DNA from 3 places in the Anaeromusa burkinensis DSM 3853 genome. Region 2 is predicted to be linked to each of the others. Evidence: riboswitches for the same ligand, from Rfam matches in the RefSeq annotation. Region 2 holds a riboswitch; each other region holds the start of a gene.

Region 1 (5,893 bases), on a different contig from region 2:
TTACCATAACGAGTTGGATCGAAAAAAACAACCGACCTTCCGTAAAAGGGGAGTTTTGTTCGTAAACGGGAAGTTTTGGCGCAAAAAGAAGCACTAAACAATAGAATCGGAGAACCGGAGGGTACGCAGGAGAACGGAACACAGAGTAACAGAGAAAATCCAGAGGAAACAGAGAAAGAAATTTGAACAAGAGAACCGGAGTCGCGGGAGGGTACGATGGAGGATACACAAAAAAAAGAGCAGAGCCACGGATCAAGTCCGTTGCCCTGCTCTTCCTTCTATTCCAACCCCCGTAGCCCTCATGTGGGCCCTCCGGTTCTCACCGCGACTCTTGTTCAAAGCCTCGTTCTCTCTGGCATTTCCTCTGTTACTCAGTTACTCTGGGTACCGTTCTTATGTTTTTATGTTCTCTACGCCCGGCGCGCCAAGATGGTCGAAAGGTACGGTGCGCCAACGCGCTCTACTTCTTCCCACTCGCTGACCTTCTGATCCGGCAGACCGTAGTTGCTCACCAGAACGCCGCTAAATCCTGCGGTGCGCAGCTTGCCGATCAAGGAGGCTACGTTCTTATAGGCTTTCATCAAGACCACATTGTCCGCCGTGGCCAAGGTCTTGTCCAGCTCGCCCTCTTCCATGGTAGCCGGAATGATCGTCAGCACCGAAGTGCCTTCTGCAACCGGATACCCCAAATAATTGCTGATGCCGCAGAAAGCAGGAATGCCAGGAACATTTTCTACTTTATAGCCGGCTTCCTTCAATTCCTGGAATACGTACATATAGGTGCTATAAAACATGGGGTCGCCCAGGGTAAGAAATACTACTTTTTTCCCCTGCTCCATCAGCTCGCGCAGCACCTTGCGGTTTTCCTTCCAAGCTTCCTGCTGCACTTCGCTGCTGTTGACCATGGGGAAGACCATCTTGATAATCTGCGTTTCCGCCTTGATATAGCTCTGCGCAATAAACAGCGCCCGACTTTCTTCTTTTTTCTCGGACCGCGGCGCAATAATTACGTCCGCCTCCTGAATGCACTCAACCGCCCGAACGGTCAACAATTTCGGATCTCCAGGACCTACGCCAATGCCGATAAAACAACCTGCCATAATAAGAAAATCCTCCTTCATCTACCTGACGGAAGCGCTGATGTATTAGATCAGCGTCTCCTAATTTACAAAATACGAAATATGAAACAGAAAAGCTCTGCTATTTACTTTAAACATCTGCAACCATCAATCGAGCCCTCACTCTACTCCCTCTACTCCTGTTCAATAAAACCGTACCCCGCAGCCCTCATTCGAGCCCTCCGGTTTTCACCGTGACTCCTGTTCACTCTTCCTGTCCAGGCCCTGCATAAGCAGCGCCGCGCGTCCGTCGCTGTCCGCCACCACTTCGCCTTGTACACGGAAGACCTGCCGTAACAGCTCCGGCGTCACCACATCCCATGGAGGTCCCAGGGCCGCCAGACGACCGTCTTTGACGACAGCCACCCGTTTGGCGTAACGCAGAGCATGGTTGATTTCATGCAGCACCAGCACCACCGTCAGATTGTCTTCTTCGTTCAAACGCTGCAGAAGATCCAGCAACTCAAACTGATGGCACACATCCAAAAAGGTAGTCGGCTCATCCAACAGCAGCACCTGCGGCTGCTGCGCCAGCGCCAGCGCTAACCAAGCCCGCTGCCTCTCGCCGCCGGATAAAAGCCCGACCGGCCGTTTCGCCAGGTCCAAAAGACCGGTGCGTTCCAGCGCCCGCTCTACCGCTTCCTCGTCTTCGGCGCGGCTGCCCATGTACCAGGCGCGGTGCGGGTGACGCCCATAGGACACCAGCTCTCGCACGAGAATATCCGGCGGGGCTTGCGGCCCCTGGGGCACATACGCCAACACCTTGGCCATCGCCGAAGGCGCCAGGGAGTTCACCGCCTCCCCCTGCAGCCGGACGGACCCGGCAGAAGGAGTCAGCTGTCCTGTAAGCATTTTCAGCAGCGTGCTCTTCCCCGCTCCGTTGGGGCCGATAATGGCCAGCACATCTCCTGCGGGAACCTGCAGACTAAGATCTTCAATAATGTTGCGTCCTGCCGCGGAAAAAACCAGTTTTTCCGCTTCGAGCATATTCATGTCACAGTTCCTTTCGCAGAAGATAGAGGAAGAAGGGCGCTCCTAAGGCCGCCATCAGCACGCCTACCGGAAGCTCTAACGGCGCAAAAGCCGTTCTCGCGACGGTATCGCAAAAGGTCACCGTCGCCGCTCCTAACAGGCCTGCCGCCGGCAGCAAGAATCGATGGTCGCTGCCGATCAAAAGGCGCGCCGCATGCGGCACGATAAGTCCCACAAACCCCAGCAAACCGGCCACGCTGACCGCGCTGGCCGCCAATAGCGCCGCAAGAGCGATGAGCAACAGCCGCGTTTTTTCCACCGCCAAACCCAGGCTGCGCGCTACATCGTCACCCAGCTGCAGCAGGTTCAGACGCCCGGCCATAGCCATAGCTATCAAACCGCCAACCAGCGCATACGGCCAGACCATGTACACATGCGGCCATGTCCGCGCAGCCAGCCCCCCAGCCATCCATGCCAGAGCTCCGTGAACCCGGTCGCTGTAGAAAATCAAAAGGGAAGTAATACCTGCCCCGAAAAGAGCCGCTACGGCCACGCCGGCCAAAATCACCCGTCCTGGCCGCAAACCGCCGTTCCAGGCCAGCGCATAGACCAGCGCCGCTGCGCCGATGGCGCCCACAAAGGCGGCTGGCGTCAAAAGCGCCTCCGCCTGGGGAAACATCACTAAAATCAAGATGCCTGTCAGGCCCGCCCCTGCGGAAACGCCGATAATGTGCGGATCCGCCAAGCTGTTGCGCAGCACGCCTTGCAGCAACGTCCCCGCCAAAGCCAGATTCATTCCCACCGCCGCGCCGGTAAGCACCCTGGGCAAACGGATGTTGCGCACAATCTGGGCACTGCCGCCGTTTCCTTCACCCGTTAACGCCTGCCACACCTCCGGCAAAGAAAGCCCTGCCGCGCCTTTGACCGTGCCCAAAAGACAAGCTCCCGCCGCCAGCAGCGCAAAAAAGGCTAAGAGAGGCCATCGCCAGGCTCGCCTGGCCGCTGCATCAGGGCGCATGACCGTAAACCTCCGGGTATATCGTCTGCGCCAAGTGCAGCAAGGCGGCGTCATACTTCAAGCCCGGATGCACTTGAAACCATTCCGGCGGCAAAAAGAACAACTGCCCGCTTTTCACGGCCCGCAAAGACGACCAAGCTGGACTGGCCATGACGTCATCGCGCATGCGCTTTTCAATATCCTTGGTGCTACCCATGGAGGTGATTAAAATCATATCCGGGTCCTGCTGAACCAAGGTTTCCAAACTATAAGGGACAGCGGTCGCATCCGCCGCCACCCCTTGCGAACCAGCGGCTACGTTCTGCACCTTGAGCAAGTTCGCCATGTCGCCGGTCAGGCTATTAGGCAGCTCCACCGTTACCTGTTTGGCCGTAGCGTGGAGAATGACGATACGTTTGCTCGCCTGAGGCAGCTTTTTTTGCAGCGCTTCTTTTGCCGTCTCCAAGCGCGCCACTTCCGCTTGCGCCTTAGCCTCATCGCCGCTCAGCCTTCCTAGCAAACGAATGTTGCGCAGCAAATCCTCATAGCCTTTCATCCGCAGCAGCGCCACAGGCACGCCGGCATTTTGGAAAAGAGGAATTAAGTTTTCATGCATTCCCTGGAACCCCAGCACCAAATCCGGCGATAAGGCTAAGACCGCCTCACTGTTGATTTGGTACGCAAACCCAACCTCAGGCAAGGCTTTGGCGGCATCTGGAATATCCCCCAACCGCGATGCCGACCGTCCCACCGCTTGACCGCCCACCGCATAAAGCGGTTCTAGCAGCGACGGTGTCAGTACGACGATACGAGTCGGCTTTTTCGCCAACGCCAGCGTCCGCCCGGTATCATCTTGAAAGGAAAAGCTGTTTTCCTTTGATGCCGCAGGCGCTGCGGGAGATGACCCGCAGCCAGCCATGAATACCAGCAACGCCAACAGCAGCGCTGGCAGAACGAAACTTCTTACTTTCACCAAAGTACTTCCTTTCTAAAACAAGCTTGGCCGGGAACGAAGGGGAATACGGGAATTGAACAGGAGTAGAGGGAGTAAATGGAGGGTATGCAATAGAAAACAGGATACAAGTTTTAAGACCCAAAAGATTGCCGCGTCGCTCCGCTTCTCGCAACGACATCTCTATTTCCTCTATCTATTCCTTCCTATTCGAGCCCTCACTCTACTCACTCTACTCCTGTTGAAACATCGCACCCCGTGACTCCGATTCTCTTGTTCAAACTCGCTTTTAAAACAAAAAATCCCGGCACCGCCGGGTTGATGAATCCTAGACTGCTTTCGGGCAGGCGAACCGCTGGCCAGCGGAACACGCATGCTGTCTGCAATCCCCTCCCCATCGCTCGTAGGTACTGACGGTGACTGTCAAACAGGCAGTTCTCCTGGCTCTGGTTCTTCGCTCGTCCGGCCTTCCCAGGAAATTCCCAGTGGCGTCTACGGACTTGCTCCCCATTACAGTGGCGGGACCGCGTCGGCATCACACCGAACTTCCCTATTAAGCCCCTTAGGGACACCTGCTCCACTTATTTATATTTTCTTATCCCAACTATAACAAAGGAGCCTGCCGCCGTCAAGAAAGAAAGGCAAGACGGCAACAAGCTCGTAAGAAATCACTAGTTTACGCTATATTCCGGTTCTACTCCTTCGAACCCTCACGTGACTCCGGTTCTCCTGTTCAATCCCTGTTGACGCCATGCCAACCACAAGGCTCCGGAGAGGATCAAGGCGGTTACTCCAATCACACCCGCCCAGCCGGCGCTGGCCAGAAAGATACCGCTCCCTGTGCCAATCACACTGGCCCCAACATAGTAGAAGAACAAGTACAACGAGGCCGCCTGCGCCTTATCGCCGCGGCACAAGCGTCCCACCCAACCGCTGGCCGTCGCATGGGTGGTAAAAAAGCCGCATGTAAAGAGTCCCAAGCCGCCGAGCTTACATAGCAGTGGCGTTCCTAAAGAAAGCAGCGCGCCTCCCAGCATCATCAACAGCCCTGCCACCAGCACCGCTCCCGGGCCGCGCCTGTCTACCTGACCGCCGGAAACCATGGAGCTCACTGTCCCCAGCAAATATAACAGAAATACAGCGCCCACTTGACTCTGACTAAAAGAATACGGCGCCGCCAACAATATATAGCCGATATAGTTGTACAAAGCTACAAACGAGCCTAGCGCTACAAAGCCAACGATATATAGAGGAAGAATGCCCGGCGTTTTTAACAAGGAGGGTAGCGCGGCCATCAGACCGGCCTGCTTTACCGCGGTACTGCGGCGGCTTTGCGCCTTCGGCAGCAGCCAAAAGAAACAAATCGCCAAGAGCAGACAGAACCCGCCCATCACTAAAAGCGCCGTCCGCCAAGACATAAAGTCCGAGAGAAGGCTTACCAAAAGACGTCCGCCCAAACCGCCGATCGACGTACCGGCAATATAAATCCCCATCGCCAAGCCCACGCCGGACGGCTCAAATTCTTCATTCACATAGGCCATGGCCGCCGCGGGAAATGCCGCCATCAGCATCCCCTGCAACGCCCGACAGACCAACAGTAGCTCAAAATTCGGGCTGCAGCCGGACGCAATAGCCAAGAGCGACGCGCCCAACATCGCCGCCAGCATAGTTGGTTTGCGTTGCAACCGGTTAAACACCGCCGCCAGCGGTAAAAGCGCCAGCGCCATAGCGCCAGTCGTCAAAGATACCGATAAACTAACCACCGACGGCGACAACGCAAAGTCCTTTGTCAGCGCTGGTAAAAGCGGCTGCGTCACGTACAAAAGGGCAAACTCCACAAAGCTTCCCATAAAC
Region 2 (5,893 bases):
GCCGGTGATGTCGGAGCGGTGCAAAGCGCGATTCGCAGCGGCAAGGCGGTAGGCGGCGAAGAAAATGTAGTGGATGAGTTTGTGCTGCCTAACCCGCATGACTCCTTGATTGGCGCTGTGAGCGGCTGCAGCGACGTCCATGAAATTCATGCTTTGGGCGTGATTGAAACCTATTCAGTGGCTTCCGCAGTGGTTGCTGCTGATGCGGCGGCTAAAGCGGCTAATGTCGCTCTTATTGATGTGCGTTTAGCGCGCGGTATGGGCGGCAAGGCGGTTGTGACCTTAACAGGTGACGTGGGCGCTGTCAATTCTGCTGTACGTGCAGGCGCGCATGCCATTGAACATGGCGGATTCCTGGTGGATCAACTGGTCCTGCCTGCGCCGCATAAAAATTTGCACGAAGCATTATTCTAAAACGGACATACCTGCCAAGGAGTGGAAGGGACGGACGAGATGGAACATACGTTACGTGATGTTATCGATCTGGATTTGCTGCAGCAGATACAGGACCGTTTTGCGTTGGCTATGGGGATGGCCAGTATTACTGTAGACCATGAAGGCCCGGTGACGAAGCCGAGCAATTTTACTGATTTTTGCATGAAAAAAACCAGAAATACCACCGAAGGGGCTAAACGCTGCAATGAATGCGATATCAAAGGCGGCCAAGAAGCAGCCCGTACGGGAAAACCGGCGATTTACTACTGCCATGGAGGTTTGATGGATTTTGCCGCTCCCATTGTTGTAGAAGGAAAACAACTTGGTTCCATGCTGGGAGGTCAGGTGCTGCCGCAGCCGCCGGATGAGGAAAAATTTCGCCGGATTGCGGTGGAACTGGGCATTGAACCGGAAGAATACCTAGGGGCTTTGCGGAAAATCCGAATTGTGCCGGAAGAAAGCATACGAGCGGCGGCAGATTTGCTCTACATTGTGGCCAATGCGCTGTCTCGCATGGGGTACCAGCGGTTGAAGGTAATGAAAAGTACGGAATACTTTTTAGACGTTTCCGGAAGCATGGGAAATCGTATTGCCGACGTTTCCGGGCGGGTAGAGGATGTAACGAAGCATGTCTCCTCGCTTGTGGAAAACTCACAGCTGCTGTTGGGCTCTACTTCGGAAACGAAGCAGAAAGTGAAAGACACGGATGAAATCTTGCGCTTTATACGGAATGTGGCCGATCAAACAAAACTATTAGGCTTGAATGCCGCCATTGAGGCGGCGCGGGCTGGCGAAATGGGCCGCGGCTTTGCCGTAGTGGCGCAGGAGGTGCGGAATCTGGCTGGAGTCAGCGTGGATTCAGCGCAAAAAATAGAAGGGATTCTGCAGAACATACAAAAAGGTATGCAGGAAATCGAAAAAGAAATTTCCAACACCGGAGCGATTGTCGAACGTCATCAAGAGTTTATGCGGACTATTTCCGATGCGATTCAGGATCTGGATGGCATGGCGCGCAACGTACAAGCTGCCGCCGACGAGATGAAACTACAATTGTAGGGGGTGCGCAATATGGTTAAACGTATGGTTCTCAATGAAACATCCTATTTTGGCGCAGGCGCTATTGAAGTGATTCCGGAAGAAATGACGCGGCGCGGTTTTTCCAAAGCTTTTGTAGTGACCGATAAGGATTTGGTAGCTGCCGGCGTAGCTGCTCAGGTTACAGCGGTTTTGGAAAAAGCGTCAGTTCCTTTCTCTCTCTATGATGAAGTAAAACAAAATCCGACAGTGGCTAATGTCAATGGCGGCGTGGCTGCTTTTAAAGCGTCCGGCGCTGATTGTATTGTGGCCATCGGCGGCGGTTCACCGATTGATACAGCCAAGGGGATTGGCATTGTGGTGAACAATCCTGAATTTGCCGACGTATGCTCGCTAGAAGGCTGCGCAGCGACTAAAGCCAAAAGCGTGCCGGTCATTGCGGTGCCGACAACGGCGGGAACCGCGGCGGAAGTTACGATTAACTACGTTATTACCGATGAAAAAAACGTCAAGAAAATGGTTTGCGTGGATCCTAACGACATTCCCGTTATGGCGGTCGTAGACCCGCAGCTGATGACTTCTATGCCTAAAGGACTGACGGCGGCCACTGGTATGGATGCGCTAACTCATGCGATTGAAGGGTATATTACCCAGGGCGCTTGGGATATGAGCGATATGTTTGCGTTGCAGTCCATTAGCCTGATTGCTAAGCACTTGTCTACGGCTGTAGAACAGCCTGCTAATGTGGAAGCCAGAAGCGGCATGGCCTTGGCGCAATATGTGGCTGGTATGGGTTTCTCTAATGTCGGTTTAGGCATCGTGCATTCCATGGCGCATCCGCTGGGAGCGCTCTATGATACGCCTCATGGCGTTGCTAATGCCTTGCTGCTTCCTTATGTTATGGAGTACAACGCTCCGGCATCTGGAGAAAAATACAGAGAAATTGCTCGCGCTATGGGTGTTCAGGGTGTGGATGCAATGGAGCAGGATGCGTATCGCAAAGCGGCTGTAGATGCGGTAGTAAAACTGTCTAAGAAGATTCGGATTCCTCAAAAACTGCAAGATATCGGCGTACAGGAAAAGGATCTGCCTAAACTGGCCGCCGCTGCCTTTGCCGATGTTTGTACGCCTGGCAATCCTCGCGAGACGAATGAAAAAGAAATTCTTGCTTTGTATCAGAAGGCGTATTCTTAGGCCGTTGGGGGCCGCCGCGACGCCTCACGGGGACGGCGCGTCACGATAGGACCCATTCGACATGCAAAGAAGAAGAGTCGGCAGGTTTCTGCCGGCTCTTCTTCTTTATTTTAAGCGCTTTTGGTATCTTTTGGAGCTTTGATAGCGGCTGGCCCTTCGTCGCCAGTACGGATGCGCACGGCATTGGCCAACGGTTGGATAAAGATTTTGCCATCTCCGAGTTTGCCTGTTTTCAAGATTTCTTTAGCGGTTTTGACTACCGTTTCTACCGGTACTTCGCAAACAACAATTTCCACTTTGATTTTTGGCAGCAAGTTTACGGAATACTCGGAACCGCGGTATACTTCTACATGGCCTTTCGTTAGACCGCTGCCGAAGATTTGACTGACGGTCATGCCGGTAACGCCGATTTTATTCATGGCTTCTTTGAGTTCGTCCAACTTGGCGGGACGGGTGATGATTTCCACCTTAGTAATAGGTTCCATGTGTATTCCTCCTTTTTGGGGAACAAAAAAATCGCTCCACTGCCAATCAAAACGATTGTCAGAGGAACGACCATTGTTCCGAAACATATTCAAACTATGTTTATAATTATAGCGGCACTGCGGTGATAAAGCAAGCTATTCCGTTCTTGACGAATGAGAAAAGTGTTGGTATACTGACCTCAATTTCATAAATCTATGACTGAGGTGCCGCTAATTGCGGAGAATAGGGAAGTCGGAGCGGCTTAAGCAAAGGCCGTGTACGCGCGGGCCCGCCACTGTACCGGAGAGAGCTTGCCAGATGCCACTTGCGCCGAAAAGTTGCAGGGAAGGCGGCAATGTATCGATGAACCGGGAGCCAGGAGACCTGCCTCAGATCAGGAAGACCTTGTTGGATACAAAGGCTTTTTAGGATTGCTTCCGCTTCCTAAAAAGCTTTTTTTATTAAGGTAAGGGGTCTTCCGGAAAGAGAGGGAGTAAATGATGAGTTTGTTGCAAGAAACCCTAGAGAAAATTGAAAAGCCCGATGCGGCAGCGTATGAAATTGTCAAAAAAAGCTTGGCTCAGAGCGTATATCCTGCGGGGATGCTGGGGCGTCTGCCGGAGATGGCGGCGACCTATGCAGCGGCTATTGGGAACGCAAAGCCGCAGGAACTAAAGGCTTGCATGGTGATTGCTTGCGCGGATCATGGCGTAGCCCGGCGTTCTGTCAGCGCTTATCCCATAGAAACAACGGCGCAGATGACAATTAACTATGTGGCGTCGAAGGGCGCCAGCGCCAATGCATTTGCTAATTTTTGCGGGGCGGATATGGTAGTTGTTGATGCAGGCGTAGCAGTGGAGCTGCCGTCTTATCCCGGGCTTTGGGAGCGAAAAATTGCCTATGGAACGGAAGATTTTACGCAGGGGCCGGCCATGACGCAGGAGCAGGCTGTAAAAGCATTGGAAATTGGTATTTCGATTGTGCAGGAAAAAGTGCAAGAAGGATATCGCTGCTTTACATTAGGGGAAATGGGTATTGGCAATACAACCAGCAGTGCTGCTATTGTAGCGGCTATATCCGGCGAGGACCCGCTGCAAACCACCGGGCGGGGCACGGGTATTTCTGATCAACGTTTGGCGGACAAGCGCCAATATGTCCGGCAAGCGCTAACGGTCAATCAACCCTGGGGAACTAACGGGCTGGATGTTTTACGCAAGGTTGGCGGCTTTGAACTGGGCGTGTTGGCGGGAGTGGTACTGGGGGCTGCGGCGCACAAGTGCCTGGTAATTGTTGACGGGTTGAACACCACGGCGGCGGCCTTGGTGGCGCAAGGTATTCATGCTGACAGCGCCTCTTATTTATTAGCTTCCCATTTGTCTGGAGAACCGGCTCATCGTATTGCCTTGCGTCAGCTAGAGTTGGAGGCGTGCGTGGATTTGGGAATTCGCCTTGGAGAGGCGATAGGGGCCTCGTTGGTGGTGGATATGCTGCAGATGGTTTTGGCTATGCTGCAAGACGCCTACGCAAGTGCAGAGGAGGGATTGGCGTAATGAAAAAGGAACAAACGATCGAACAAATTATTGCGTCAGTAGGTCCGATGGATGCAGCGGCGCTAGAACGCTGCCAAACGCGCTTGGACAATTTGACTAAGCCGTTAGGAAGCTTGCATCATTTGGAGTTTTTAGCGTTAAAGCTAGCGGGTGTAACAGGACAGCATCGTCCGGCATTATCTCAGAAACAGTCAATTTTAGTAGTGGCGGCGGATCATGGTATTGCGAAGTCGCTGTTTGAAGAGGAGAAGACAACGGCCCAGCGTGTAGCAGACGCCTGCCGGTTAAACAGTCCTCTGCGCAGTTTTGCAGCGAAAAATTCTGCCGAAGTGATCGTGGTGAATGCTGGGCTGCGTGAAAAAATTATTCATGAGCAGGTGCTGCAGGCATCCCTGGCTTTGGGGACCTGCGATTGGCGTCAAGGACCGGCGCTGGAGCAAGACATGGTTGTTGAAGCTCTTTGTTTAGGGGTTTCTCTGGCGCAAGCGGAGGCGGACAAAGGCGTGCGGATTTTAGGTCTAGGCAGTATTGCCAAAGGAGGTATGCTTTCTGCCTTGATTTTGCTAGCTGTTTTAGGCGGAGGAGTTCCCGCTTCACTGCGAAAGCAAGCGACTGTAAGCGAAAAGATCGCGAAGCAATTGGTCTTGGTGGAAAAAGCTTTTGCTTCGTATAATGGCGAAACAGAAGCAAAAGCCGTATTAAGCCGTTTTGGAGGTTTGGAAACGGCCGTTTTATGTGGGGCGATTTTAGGCGGAGCAGCTAGAGGCATGTTGTTGGTTCTTGACGGGCTTGAGACGGCTGCGGCTGCCTTAGCGGCGGCGCAAATGCAGCCGTTGGTAAAGAACTATCTGATTGCGCCACATGTTGCTGCGGAACCTGGATTTCAGGAAATGTTATTTTTGCTGGGGCTGCCAAGCTACTTGCAATTGCAGTTGCAGCAAAGCGAAGGTATTGGCGCTGTACTGGGAATGTCTCTTTTGCGGGCGTCTTTGCATATGCTGAATGATATGAGAACCTTTGGAGAAGCGGCTGTGGCGGTGGCCCAAGACGGGCCGGGGGCTGAGCGGCAGAGTCATGCAGTACGAGACTAAAAACACTGAAAAACATAGGAACGCAGCACTAGCTTAATGAAGAAATGCGGGCAGGATTGTCTAAGGTTGACGGCGAATTTTTATTATACCTGTTATAAGTGTAAATATTTTAGTATGCCTTTA
Region 3 (5,893 bases), on a different contig from region 2:
GCAAAGAAGCCGTGCAGACCCAGTCCTACGGACCGGAAGCCCGCGGCGGCTCCAGCAAAGCGGAAGTTATCATTGCGGACGCTCCGATTGACTATCCGAAAGTCACCAAGGCGGACCTGATGCTCTCCATGAGCCAGGCAGCCTGCGACAAATACATCTCCGTCCTCAAAGACGGCGGCATGCTCATGCTGGACAGCACCTTTGTGCAGGACGTGCCGAAAGTAGACGCTAAGATTCTTTCGCTGCCCATTACTAAAACAGCGAAAGAAGAGCTGGGCCACGCCATGTTCGCAAACATCATCGCATTAGGGGCGCTGGTGGGCGCAACCAACATGGTTACCGAAGCGGCTTTAACAGAAGCCGTTTTGGATCGCATCCCCAAAGGCACCGAAGAGAAGAACCAGAAGGCTCTTTCTTTGGGCTTGGCCTTGGGCAAAGCGCATCACCAATAAACCGAACTAAAGAAGGAGTCGCTAGAAACAGGCTGAGGCCCGTTTCCGGCGGCTCCTTTTAAATTTCATACTTTAGCGGTTGCACAATAAAGGGGACGTTGTGAACGAACCGCGAAACACACGAAAGACGCGAAACGGTTTATGGGTTCCGTTTCCTCTTGCGTACCCTCCCTTTACTCTTGTTCAAAATTAGTTTTCTTTGCGTTCTCGTCTTCATAAGAAAACAGCCAGGGAGCCCATTAGGGCTTCCTGGCTGTTGAGCGAGGCTTTACTTGCGGTCAATTTCGTCGGCAAGGATTTCCGCTACATGCTTGACTCGAATGTTCGGAGCTTGCTTGTCGAGGCCGCCTTGAATCTGCATCATGCAGGCGGGGCAGCCAACAGCGACAATTTCAGCGCCGCTGTTTTTGATGTTTTCCACTTTGTTTTTGAGGATGGGCATGGAAATTTCCGTGTATTTGACGCCAAAAGCGCCGGCCATGCCGCAACACTTATCGCAGTCTTTCATTTCTACAAAGTCATAATCTTTGGCGGCGTCCAGAAGCTGGCGCTGCTCTTTGTAGATACCCAAACCGCGGCGCATATGGCAAGAATCATGGTAAGTGATCTTGGTAGCGCCGGTTTTCTTGTCGAGGCGGCCTTGGGCGGCATAGAGAGGAGCGACAAACTGAGCAAATTCCTGAACCTTATGAGCTAATTTTTCCGCCCGAGCCAGCCAAGCAGGTTCGTCGGCAAAAATGCTGAGATAGGTTTCGTGCCAGGTTTCGGCGCAAGTGGGGCAGCCGAAGATTAGTACATCGGCATCCACTTTTTCAAAGGCTTCGATATTGCGCTTGGCAATATTTTTGCCTGTGTCGCGGTCGCCCATGCCAAGGACCGGTTTGCCGCAGCAGCTTTGGTCCATGGGGAAGACGACTTCCATATTCAGATCCTGGAGTACTTTGACTATGGCTTCGCCAGTTTCGGGGAAGACAAAGTCAATATTGCAACCAGCGAAGAAGGCAATGCGCTTGACAGGGTTGTCGATTTTCTTGGTGACCTTCGCTACGCGGTCACGGAACGGCGCATCAGCGATAGCTGGCAGGCTGCGATCTTTGGCCATGCCAGAGAGGAAGAGCGGCAAATGCCGGATGACGCGGCCGCTTTGGAACGGTTTTTGACCGATGGAAGCCATGCGCAACATGGTGTGGAACACCTTACGATTGGAAAGAACGTTTTCAAAGACGACTTTAGCGGCGAAGGGAAGACCATGTTCTTTGACCGCCCGCGCGCGCAGTTCGTCAATCAATCCAGGGATGTTGATTTTACCAGGGCAGATTTCTACGCATTTGCGGCAGCCGATGCACATTTCGTTAATGTGTTCGAAATCCTTCATGCCATGCAGGAACGCTGTCAAAATGGCGCCAATGCCGCCGGCGTAAATGTGGCCGAAGACGTGGCCGCCTACGACGGTGTAAACCGGGCAGACATTGAGGCAGGAGGCGCAGCGCAGACAGTTGAAGCTTTCTTTGAGAACCGGATCTTTGGCGGCTTTCAGGCGGCCGTTATCCAGCAGGATGTAGTGTACTTCGCGCTCTTCTTCCACCCATTTGCCATCGGGACCTTTGACCATCAGAGGGGTCACGCCGTCCACCATGGTCATGTAGCTGGTCATCAGCTGGCCAGTGGCGTTACGAGGCAGCATGCGCATAATATAGGATGCATCCTGAATAGAGGGGATCAGCTTTTCATAGCCGATAACAACCACATGGATTTTAGGCAAAGTCGTAACAATGCGGGCATTGCCTTCGTTCGTTACGAGGCCGATAGCGCCGTTTTCGGCAATACCGAAGTTAGCGCCGGAAATACCCATGTCAGCCAGAACGAATTCTTGACGCAGATTTTGCCGAGCTTCCTGTACCATGTAAGGGATATCAACAGGAATTTCCTTGTGCAGCTCTTGGCTGAAATACTCAGCGCATTGTTGGCGGCTTAAATGAATCGCAGGCATAACCATGTGCGAAGGACGGTGTCCGGCAATGCCGATGATCCATTCGCCAAGGTCGGTTTCCTTGACATGCAGGCCCGCTTCTTCCAGGGCATGGTTCAGATGAATTTCTTCAGTAGCCATGGATTTGGACTTGGCGATGCGCTTGACGCCTTTTTTCTGACACAGATCGATCAGATATTTTTTCAGGTCGTCGCCGTCTTTGGCCCGATAAACTTTGACGCCGCGCTTAGTGGCTTCGGCTTCAAATTTGTCGGTAATGGCTTCCAAATTGGCTACGGTGTTGATTTTCATTTGACGGAAGCTTTCACGTAGGGAGTCTAAATCCTCTACGTTTTCATACGCTTTCGCGCGGGCGGTCGGATACGCTTCGGCAAAACGGCCCAAGGCGCCGCGCAGTACTTCGTCATTAAGTTTTTCTTCAATCTCTTTGCGCAGGTTACGATCTTGTGTTGATTCCATTAGTTTGCACCTCCGGGCATTTCATCTACTGCGATGACGACAAAGCGGCTGGGGCCATGGACGCCGATGGTCAAGACGCGTTCAATATCCGATGTACGGCTGGGGCCGGTGATGAAGCCGGTGAAGCCGTGATGGAATACTTTAGAGAGGATTTCAAAAGCTTCCGAAATACCAGGCACTACATGGCTGGCAGGTAAAAATACTACATGCAAAGGAGGGAGCATGGTAACGACGCGGCTTTCGTAAGCATAGCCGTCGTAACAGACGCTGCCGCTTTCGGCAATAGCGAATTCTACCGTGGAAATGCCAAGGTCAGCGGTTTCTACGTGCTCGGCAATGTCGGCAGCTTCTGTGTACACAGTGACATTCTGCTGTTGCAGTTTTTCCAAGGCGCCAGAAGCGTCTACATAGGCGCTAGGAATGGCAACGACTTTTTTAGCATTTACGTCAGCAGCCAGCTTGGCGATGATTTCTTGGGCCTCGGCGACTGTTTTGACGTGAAACATTTCGGTGCCTACATTTTTAGCGCGGGTTTCAAATTCGGCAAAATGTTCTTGGCCCACTTTGCCTGCTGGAAAATGTTCTTTCCAGTTTTCGCATACTCGTTTCATTGTGTCACTCCCTCATAAAATAAATAAAATAAATAAACTACTATGACATGTTTCGCAATAAATACGAAAAATCCTGCTGGTCGTGTAAGAAAAATCTTACAAGATTTTAAAAAAAGCCTGACATGTTAGGAAAAATAACTCTTTATAAAGGAAAATTTAGAATTCCTATCCTGCAAGAGCGCAAAAAAATCCTGTGTATTATAAAGAAAGAGGCAGGATTTTTTTGCGAAACAGGGAATTAATTATAAATATATTTTTTTAGCGGTAAAAGAACATACGGATTTGGGAATAGGTGCGCTTATGCTTAATAGGGAAGTTTGGTGCAATGCCAACGCGGTCCCGCCACTGTAACGGGGAGTTTCTTTTCTGAGCGTGTATACGCGGCCACTGGGAAACCGGGAAGGCGAAGAGAAGCGAAGAACCGGAGTCAGGAGACCTGCCTGTTCTAACACACGCCGTTATGACCTACGGAAGATAGGCAGGTGGGTGAGCTCATTGTTTTTGGTTTTGGGAAAATCAATTAGGATGCTGCAAAACCCCCTGTGCAAGGGGGTTTTCTTGTTGCAAAAACGCATGCGAAGCGGCAGGACTACAGGTACATGTGCTGCAGCAGCTTTAAAAGCGGCTCTTTTGGCCTGGCGAGGAGAAATGCCGGCGCAAGTGAATGTACAGACGCCTCAAGGAAAGTGGCTGCAGGTTCCAGTGGAGGAAACGTCGGCCATAGAGCAAGGCGGACGGGCCGTTGTGCGCAAGGATGCTGGAGACGATCCTGATATTACCCACGGCGCGCTTCTTGTGGCGGAGGTAGTCTTGCAACCGGGAGAGGGATGGACTTTATTTGCTGGAACAGGGGTAGGAACGGTAACCAAGCCAGGCCTAGCTATGGATCCGGGAGAACCGGCCATTAACCCGGGACCGCGGCGCATGCTGGCGTTGGTATTGGAGGAACTGCTGCCGGAAGGCCTGAGAGCGGAAGTCACACTGTCCATTCCCGGCGGCGAGGAGCTGGCGAAACGAACGTTGAATCCGTCTCTGGGCATTTGCGGGGGGCTTTCCATTATTGGAACTACCGGCGTTGTCGAGCCTATGTCGGAAGAAGCCTTTAAAAACTCGCTGGCGCCGCAACTGCGCGTGGCTCAGGCTCAGGGATTTGACAGCGTGGTGCTGGTGCCAGGAAGGATTGGACAGGATGCGGCGATCTTAAAATACGGGCTGCCTGAAGAGAGTGTCGTACAGATGAGTAATTTTGTAGGATTCATGCTTACAAAAGCATCGGAATTCGGGTTAAAGAAAGTGTTGCTTTTCGGTCACCTGGGGAAATTGGCTAAAGTGGCTGCTGGTATTTTTCATACGCATAACCGCATGGCGGACGGACGAATGGAGACGCTGGCAGCTTATGCGGCTTTATTGGGAGCTTCTCAGGAGACGATTAAGGATATTTTGGACGCGACGACAACAGAAGGCGCTATGCCTCATATTGCAGCTGCTGGACTGGGAGAGACGCTGTATCCGCTGCTGGCGGCGAAAGCCAGCGAGCGGGCGCGGCGTCATGTGTTTGGCGATCTGGAGGTGGGCACAGTGATTGTGACGCTGCAAGGAGAGCTTTTGGGTATGGATGAGGATGCAAAGAAGATAGGAGACGCGATGGGATGGAACATCAGATCCTTGTAGTGGGAATTGGTCCAGGAAGCCGCGAGTATATGCTGCCGGTCGCCTGGGAGGCTATTGCTAAGGCTAAGACGCTTGTGGGCGGTAGGCGAGCGCTCCTTACGCTGGCGCCGCCGGGAGCGAAGCAGCGGGTGGTTGATGCCGATATTGAAGGGCTATTGAATTATATTGAAGAAGAAAGCCGCCAAGGGGAAGTGGTGGTCATGGTATCGGGAGATCCTGGCTTTTATAGCTTGCTGCCTGCTTTGCGGCGTCGATTTCCCAGAAAGCGCTTGCAGGTTATTCCGGGGATCAGCTCGGTGCAACTGGCTTTTGCCAGAGTGGCGGAACCTTGGCAGGAGGCAAGCCTGCTTAGCTTTCACGGCAGGGAAGTCGAGGATGAAGCGCTGCAGTATCGCTCCGGTCGGACTCTTTCTTTTCTCACGGATCGTTTGCATCGGCCTAAAGAAATTGCAGCGCGGCTTTTGCAGTTGGGATGGCCGGAAGAGACCTTGTGCTGGCAATGCGAATCCCTGTCGTATACTGCAGAACGTGTGGAACAGTCAACATTAGCGAAAGCGGCGCAGCAAGAAGGCTTTGAACATGCCATTTTTATCGTTAAGGCGGAGACGGGATTCGAGGAGGACTTGATATGAAACGGCATCATTACGGCTTGCCTGATGAAGCGTTTGTGCGCGGCGATATTCCCATGACTAAGAAAGAAGTGCGTATGT

The links. A riboswitch is a leader RNA that binds a small molecule or an ion and turns the genes downstream of it on or off. The one in region 2 is predicted to bind cobalamin.
Region 1: linked by a shared signal. The riboswitch ahead of C508_RS0103340 (ABC transporter substrate-binding protein) and the one ahead of cobT (nicotinate-nucleotide--dimethylbenzimidazole phosphoribosyltransferase) in region 2 are both predicted to bind cobalamin.
Region 3: linked by a shared signal. The riboswitch ahead of cbiD (cobalt-precorrin-5B (C(1))-methyltransferase CbiD) and the one ahead of cobT (nicotinate-nucleotide--dimethylbenzimidazole phosphoribosyltransferase) in region 2 are both predicted to bind cobalamin.

The regions. Positions count from the first base shown of each region.
Region 1 is NZ_KB894584.1:124,059-129,951, reverse strand. Features, by position in the region: gene cobI (precorrin-2 C(20)-methyltransferase) at 411-1,100, opposite strand; gene C508_RS0103350 (ABC transporter ATP-binding protein) at 1,308-2,111, opposite strand; gene C508_RS0103345 (FecCD family ABC transporter permease) at 2,113-3,108, opposite strand; gene C508_RS0103340 (ABC transporter substrate-binding protein) at 3,098-4,060, opposite strand; cobalamin riboswitch at 4,453-4,630, opposite strand; gene C508_RS0103335 (MFS transporter) at 4,750-5,893, opposite strand, start outside.
Region 2 is NZ_KB894585.1:128,445-134,337, forward strand. Features, by position in the region: gene C508_RS0104220 (BMC domain-containing protein) at 1-414, shown strand, start outside; gene C508_RS20800 (PocR ligand-binding domain-containing protein) at 454-1,491, shown strand; gene fucO (lactaldehyde reductase) at 1,504-2,664, shown strand; gene C508_RS0104235 (P-II family nitrogen regulator) at 2,775-3,149, opposite strand; cobalamin riboswitch at 3,335-3,535, shown strand; gene cobT (nicotinate-nucleotide--dimethylbenzimidazole phosphoribosyltransferase) at 3,627-4,679, shown strand; gene C508_RS17800 (nicotinate-nucleotide--dimethylbenzimidazole phosphoribosyltransferase) at 4,679-5,770, shown strand.
Region 3 is NZ_KB894593.1:75,520-81,412, forward strand. Features, by position in the region: gene C508_RS0110105 (2-oxoacid:acceptor oxidoreductase family protein) at 1-452, shown strand, start outside; gene ldhH (L-lactate dehydrogenase (quinone) large subunit LdhH) at 721-2,901, opposite strand; gene C508_RS0110115 (LutC/YkgG family protein) at 2,901-3,512, opposite strand; cobalamin riboswitch at 3,786-3,970, shown strand; gene cbiD (cobalt-precorrin-5B (C(1))-methyltransferase CbiD) at 4,074-5,183, shown strand; gene cbiE (precorrin-6y C5,15-methyltransferase (decarboxylating) subunit CbiE) at 5,162-5,815, shown strand; gene cbiT (precorrin-6Y C5,15-methyltransferase (decarboxylating) subunit CbiT) at 5,812-5,893, shown strand, end outside.